Regions from separate parts of the Arthrobacter sp. 10N43 genome, predicted to be linked through region 2. Evidence: riboswitches for the same ligand, from Rfam matches in the RefSeq annotation. Region 2 holds a riboswitch; each other region holds the start of a gene.
The links. Region 2 has a riboswitch for S-adenosylmethionine ahead of AC1DDO_RS10770 (aminotransferase class V-fold PLP-dependent enzyme). Riboswitches for the same ligand answer to the same signal wherever they lie in the genome.

Region 1: another riboswitch for S-adenosylmethionine. It lies ahead of AC1DDO_RS19215 (DUF1737 domain-containing protein); the one in region 2 lies ahead of AC1DDO_RS10770 (aminotransferase class V-fold PLP-dependent enzyme).
Region 3: another riboswitch for S-adenosylmethionine. It lies ahead of metX (homoserine O-acetyltransferase MetX); the one in region 2 lies ahead of AC1DDO_RS10770 (aminotransferase class V-fold PLP-dependent enzyme).

The regions. Positions count from the first base shown of each region.
Region 1 is NZ_JBFTIA010000013.1:81,969-84,222, forward strand. It holds gene AC1DDO_RS19205 (O-succinylhomoserine sulfhydrylase) at 1-349, opposite strand, end outside; gene AC1DDO_RS19210 (rhodanese-like domain-containing protein) at 350-769, opposite strand; gene AC1DDO_RS19215 (DUF1737 domain-containing protein) at 766-1,077, opposite strand; SAM riboswitch class IV at 1,113-1,227, opposite strand; gene AC1DDO_RS19220 (ATP-grasp domain-containing protein) at 1,590-2,254, shown strand, end outside.
Region 2 is NZ_JBFTIA010000004.1:553,330-555,583, forward strand. It holds gene AC1DDO_RS10770 (aminotransferase class V-fold PLP-dependent enzyme) at 1-857, opposite strand, end outside; SAM riboswitch class IV at 892-1,005, opposite strand; gene AC1DDO_RS10775 (glutamyl-tRNA reductase) at 1,082-2,254, opposite strand, start outside.
Region 3 is NZ_JBFTIA010000005.1:190,794-193,047, reverse strand. It holds gene AC1DDO_RS12600 (bifunctional o-acetylhomoserine/o-acetylserine sulfhydrylase) at 1-970, shown strand, start outside; SAM riboswitch class IV at 1,187-1,302, shown strand; gene metX (homoserine O-acetyltransferase MetX) at 1,315-2,254, shown strand, end outside.

The sequences.
Region 1 (2,254 bases), on a different contig from region 2:
AGCCGAACAGCGAGCGGGCGGCGACCACGCGGTCGCCGGCCGCCAACAGCGCACCGAGTGCGGTGAACACGGCGGACATGCCGGACGCCGTCGCAAAACATGCCTCCGTTCCCTCGAGCAGCCGGAGCCGCTCCTGGAAGGTGGCGACGGACGGGTTGCCGTAGCGGGAGTAGACGAAGCGCTCGTCCTCGCCGGTGAAGGCGCGCTCGGCGGCGGCGGCGGACTCGTAGACGAACCCCGAGTTGAGGAAGATCGGCTCGGTGGTTTCCTGGAATCCGGTGCGGTCAAGGCCGCCGCGGACAGCCTGCGTGTCGGCGGCCCAGCTGGCGGCGTCGGGGTTGAAAGTCACTTAAATCTTTCCAAGGTTGGTGGGCAGGCCGCGGTTCTTCCAGCCGTTGACGGTGCGTTCGCCAAAGCGGTCGGTCTCGCCTTCGAAGCCCTCAAGAACGTTGTACGCGGTGTAGCCGGCGGCCGTCGCGGCCGTCGCGGCGGCGATCGACCGGGCGCCGGAGCGGCACAGGAACACCAGTTCGACGCCGGTGTCCTCCGGTGCCTGCCGCCTTAGCTGCTCCACGAAGAGCGGGTTCGGGGCGCCTCCGGCGACGTTCCACTGGATGAAGAGCGGATCGTTCGGCTTTTCGCCTGCGGACGCAGTGTCCGGGATGCCGATGTGGGCCCATTCGCCCTCGGTCCGGACATCCACCAGAATGGCTCCGGCCTCCAGCTTGGCCCACGCCTCCTGCGGGCTGAGGTCTCCGGCGTAGCTCACGCGTGGCCCTCGAATGCTTCATCGGCGCCAAACTCGTCGGCGTCGAGCTCATCGACTGCATTGGCCACGGCGGCGTCCGCGCTCGCAATCGCGGCCGGCAGGACCACCGCCTGCGCCACGATCACGGTGCTGCCGTTGAAGCTGGCGGCCGGGCTTCCGTGCAGGACATAGCCCTCGGCCAGGGCTGCCGACACCCGCTCGCAGAAGGCGCGGTCATCGGCCCCCGTGAAGAGGCGGTAGGCGAGCTTTTCCTCGCCGGCGTTGGGGGCGCTGGGGGCTGCATTGGGGGCAGCGGTAGTACTGGGTATGGCAGGGGTGGACGTGTCGGGCACGACGGATCTCCTCTTCACGCTTGCAGCTCGAATGGTCGATATGCCGAGTATTCACCTGAGGCACCCCGCCGCGAAAGGGAGGGTTGCCGACCGGCCAGTCAGGGCTTGGCGCCGGTTCTCATTACTCCCCAAAAACGTAACACCTGCGACGCCGGCCCGCACCGCCGCCGTCGTCATGTTCCGTAACCGGACCCTGCCCACGGCGGCCGGCTCAGGCTGGTGGATCAGATGGGGCACCCGGACCACCCGGACAAGTAGTAGCGGGCTCCAGTTTCGGGTACTGCCCACTCGTGCTGGCCGGGACCATTCGCCGTCTACTAGGAGGACAGGTCTGACGCGTCGGCCGGAGCAGCTGATTCGCCCAGTCCGTGAATCAAGCCGTCCCCCAATCGAAACGTCTTTCCACTCATTAGTTGTCAGCAAATCGGTGGCTGGAACCGCCGGAGCCGCAGCCGCGGCCCTGCCGGGGACGCCGGAATGGAGCGATCGTGGGCCCGCGAATACTGGTTACCGGGATAGCAAGCGCTGCCGGCCGGACCGTCGCGGCCCAGCTCGAAGCCCGCGGCCTCCCGTATCTGGGCTCCGACGCCCGTGCCGACACCCGCCAGGACGGGGACGTTCCCGCCACCGCGGCGGTGAGGCTCCTCCCGGCGACGGACCCGGACATGATCCTGGACCTGCGCCGGCTGGTTGACCGGGAAGCCATCAACCTCATCATTCCGACGCTCACCGTGGAGCTTCCGGTCCTCGCCGCGGCCCGTGGCGGATTCGCGCAGGACGTGCGGATCATCGTGGGCGACCCTGCGGCGGTGGCCCTGGCCAATGATCAGCTGTTCACCACCTGGGCACTGCAGGCAGCCGGCATTCCGGTGCCCCGGTTCGGGGTCCCGGGCGACCTCGCCGCCGCGCCGGCATCGCTCGCCGGCCTCAGCGGCCCCGTGGTCATCAAGCCGAGGGTCTTCAAAGGCTCCCGCGGTGTCCACGTGCTGGCCGGAACCGCCACCGTGAGCTGGCGGAACATGCCGGCCGGGCAAATTGTCCAGGAGTTCATCCCGGGCGCCGACTACGTGTGCCTGGTGTTCGGCACTCCGGCGCGCAACGCGATGGCGCCGGTGGCCGTGGTTCTCGAGAAGACGAAAACCCCGTATGGACG
Region 2 (2,254 bases):
ACGGAGTCGAGCCGGGCGTCACGGACGGCGCCGCCGCCGGCCAGGTGCGGGGTGCCGGCGTCGAGCCAGTCGGTCCGTCCCACCAGCACGCCGGAGCCGAACGGGGCGTACAGCTTGTGCCCCGAGAAGGCGAGGTAGTCGACGTCGTCCGCGGCGATGTCAATCCGCCGGTGCGGGGCCAGCTGCGCGGCGTCGACGACGATCCTGGCGCCGTACTCGTGCGCCAGTGCGGCGAGGGCCCGGATCGGCAGGATCTCCCCGGTGACATTCGAGGCGCCGGTGACGGCGAGCAGGCTGACGCCGCCGCGGGCGAGTTCGTCCCGGAGGCGGTCCACCGTGGCTGCGAGGGTGGGAGCGGCCACGACGCTGCGGTGCGGGACGTTCTGCCAGGGCAGGAGGTTGGCGTGGTGCTCGATGTCGAGATAGAGGACCTCACCGGCGGGGCGGCCGTCGCGCAGCGGCAGGCAGCCGGCCAGCAGGTTCAGTGAATCGGTGGTGTTGCGGGTGAAGATCACGGAATCGTCCGCACGGCCGCCGACGAAGTCCCGCACAATGTCCCGGGCGTTCTCGTAGACGGAGGTGCTGATCTGCGATGCATAGCCGGCGCCGCGGTGCACACTCGCGTAGTACGGCAGGATTTCGTTCAGGTAGGCCGAGACGACGGACAGGGCCGGTGCGGAGGCGCCGTAGTCGAGGTTGGCGTAGCGGGCGTGGCCGCCTGTGATCAGCGGGGCCTGGATTTCGGCCCCGGTGACGGCGGCCAGCGGCCGGGCCGCGACGGCGCGGCGTCCGTCAGGGCGCGCTGCGTCGGAGCCGGCGTGGAATTCGGGGGCTGCGGGGAAAATGGCAGTTGTCATGGGACCTCACTCGACCAGGACCCCACATGGTGGGAATCCGCGCTTGCCGGGTCCGTTCCGGACCGGCCAGGTCGTCACCCGGGGCACCCCACCGCGAAAGGAGGGTTGCCGGCCAGCAAACCGGGGTTTAGCGCTGGCACTCGTGACCTGCATCGAGCGTAGGACATCAGCGCAGCCGGGGAAAAGGCGCCGGCGATTGTGAAGCGGATTATTACGGACCAGGCCTACGAAGCACGCGGATCCGCCGCAACACGCGTCAGGGGAGGCAAGGTGCGGGCGCCGGCGGGCTGGACACTGAGGCCGAACAGGGCCTCCACTGCTGCCGCGTAGTCGTGCTGCCGGCCGTCCGCGGCCAGTTCCCGCGCGCGGACTGTTGGAAGGTGAAGCAGCCGGCGGACCATTCGGCGCATCGCCAGGTTCACATCCTCAGCCTGGGCGGCGCTGCCGTGTTGCCGCAGGACGCGCTCCATTTCAGCTTCGAGGACCTGGTGGACGTGCCGGCGCAGGGCCACGATTGCGGCGTCGGCTGCGCGCAGTTCCTCGCGTTTTTCGAAGCGGTGCGCCGCCTGCCGGACCATGGCGCGGGCGAGGCGGAGCGCCTCGGCGTCCGCCGGGGGAGCGGCGGATCCAACAGAGTCCAGGGTGATCAGTTCAACGCCCGGCAGATCCGCCACACCGGGGTCGAAGTCATGGCTGGGAGCGAGGTCGATGACGGTGAGGGGATGGACGGTGCCATCCCGCCAATCCGCCAGTTGGGCTGCCCCGATGCGCTTCTCCGTGCCGCTGCAGCCAATGATGATTTCTGCCCGCGCAACGGCGGCGGGCAGCTCCCGGTCCGTCAGCGGCGTGCCACCCCGGCTTGCCACAAACGACTCCGCCCGGCCGGATTGGGAGAAGACGGAAATGGTGGGGCATCGTTTGCTCCTGAGGATCTCCGCGACGCACGCGGCGTAGGAGCCGGTGCCAAAGAGGACCACGGACGCATCGGCCAGGGACGGCTGTGCTCCTCCGGCGGTGGCCAAATCAAGGGCCACGGATGCTATGGACCTGCTGGTGCTGCCGAGCGCGATCCGGGCCCCCACAGCCCTGCCGGTGCGGGACGCCTCCTGAAACAGCCGGACCAGAAGCCCGCCCGCAGTACCCGTAGCCTGTGCTTCAGCGAGGGCGCGCCGGACCTGGCCCGCGACGTGGCGCTCGCCCACCACGACGGAATCCAGGCCGGCTGCAACGGAGAAGAGATGTTCCGCCGCCGACGCCCCGGAGAAGTGCTCGAACAGGCACGCAAGCCGCGCCGCGGGGAGGTTCGCGCAGAGGCGGACCGTACCCAGGGCCTCGGAACAGGCGGCTGCTACGTGCTCCCCGGACGCCACCTCGCAGTAAATCTCGAAGCGGCTGCA
Region 3 (2,254 bases), on a different contig from region 2:
CCTGCTCGCCCACACGCTGAAGAAGTTCGGCATCTCCGTGACCTTCGTGGAGGACCCGGACAACCTGGACCACTGGCGGGACGCCGTCCAGCCCAACACCAAGCTGTTCTTTGGCGAAGTGGTCTCCAACCCGCGCCAGGACGTGCTGGACATCGAAGGCGTGTCCGGGGTGGCCCACGAGGCCGGCGTGCCCCTGATCGTCGACAACACACTCTCCACCCCGTACCTCATCCGTCCGATCGAGTGGGGCGCGGACATCGTGGTCCACTCCGCCACCAAGTACCTGGGCGGCCACGGCGCCGCGATCGCCGGGGTGATCGTGGATTCCGGCAAGTTCGACTTCGGCAAGGACCCCGCCCGGTTCCCGGGCTTCAACACCCCCGACCCCACCTACAACGGCCTGGTCTACGCCCGGGACCTCGGTGCGGACGGCGCACTGGGCGCCAACCTCTCCTACATCCTCAAGGCCCGCGTGCAGCTCCTGCGCGACCTCGGCTCTGCCGTGTCCCCTTTCAACGCCTTCCTCATCGCCCAGGGCATCGAAACGCTGAGCCTGCGCGTCGAACGCCACGTTGCCAACGCCACCAAGGTGGCGCAGTGGCTGGAGGCCAGGGACGACGTCGAATCGGTCGCCTACGCGGGGCTGCCGTCCAGCCCCTGGTACGAGCGTGGCCGCAAATACGGGCCCAAGGGGACCGGCGCCGTCGTCGCCTTCAACCTCGCCGGGGGAGCGGAGGCCGGCAAGCGGTTCGTCGATGCCCTCGAACTGCACTCGCATGTCGCGAACATCGGCGATGTCCGCTCCCTGGTGATCCACCCGGCGTCCACCACGCACAGCCAGCTCTCGCCCGAGCAGCAGGAGATCGCCGGGGTCAATCCCGGGCTGGTGCGGCTCTCGGTGGGCCTGGAACACATCGATGACATCCTCGCGGACCTCGACGCCGGATTCCGCGCTGCCAAGGGCGCCTGACCCGGCGCTTTGGTAGCCGCCGGCCCCGAGTTCGCCGGAACCCGTCGCAGTCGCCGTAACCTTCCGGCGACTGGGCAGGCTTCCGGCGAACTCGCCGGACTGGATCGACGTGGGCCTGGATCGACATGGGGCTGGATCGACGTGGGAACCGCCGGGCTGTCACACGGGAGTCACAATCTTCGTCATTTCCGCACGCCGTTTCGTACACTCGTACCAGGTCATGAGTGCCAGTGACAGCCCCGGCTTGCTGGCCGGCAACCCTCCATTTGCGGCGGGGTGCCCCGGGTGAAGACCTGGCCTGCCGGTCAGCTGACGGCAGGCAAGCGCGAAGATAGGTCCTCATTATGACGATTGCCGTCACCCGCAGTGGTGAAACCGTAACGAAGCCATCCCCGAACCCTGTTGCCGCCGCAGCGGCCCGGGAAAGCACCCGGGAAAGCAGGCCGGAAAGCACCCCGGAAAGCACTCCGGTCCACGCTGCTTCCCCTGTGCCGGATGGCACGGTTCAGGACGGTACTGTCCAGTACGTCAGGATCGGTGACCTGCAGCTTGAATCCGGGATCCTGCTGCCGGATGTGGTCCTCGGCTTCGAGACGTGGGGGACCCTGAACGCGGACGCCTCCAACGCCGTCCTCATTGAACATGCCCTGACCGGGGACACCCACGTGACCCGCGGCGCCAGCGAGGAGCCCGGCTGGTGGGAGCAGCTCGCCGGACCCGGGGCTCCCGTGGACACGGAGAAGTACTTCGTCGTTTCGATCAACATCCTGGGCGGCTGTTACGGTTCCACCGGCCCCTCCACCCCGGCGCCGGACGGCCGCCCGTGGGGATCGCGGTTTCCGCTGGTCACGCTGCGGGACACCACCGCCGCCGAGGCCCGGCTGGCCGACGCCCTGGGCATCGGGAGCTGGTACGCCGTGGTGGGCGGCTCGCTTGGCGGCGCCCGCGCCCTTGAATGGGCCGTCACCTACCCGGACCGGGTCCGCCGCTGCGCCGTGATTTCCGTCGGCCCCAGCAGCACCGCCGAACAGATTGCCTTTGCGCAGGCCCAGACCCTGGCCATCCGGCAGGACCCCCATTTCAACGGGGGGAACTACTACGGTGGCCCGGAACCCGAAGCTGGGCTGGCCCTCGCCCGCCGCATCGCCCACATCACCTACCGCTCCGCGGCCGAACTGGACGGCAGGTTTGGCCGGAACCCGCAGGCGTCCGAGGCGCCGCTGGAAGCCGGATCGCTGGCCGGACGCGGGCGCTACCAGGTTGAAAGCTACCTGGACCACCAGG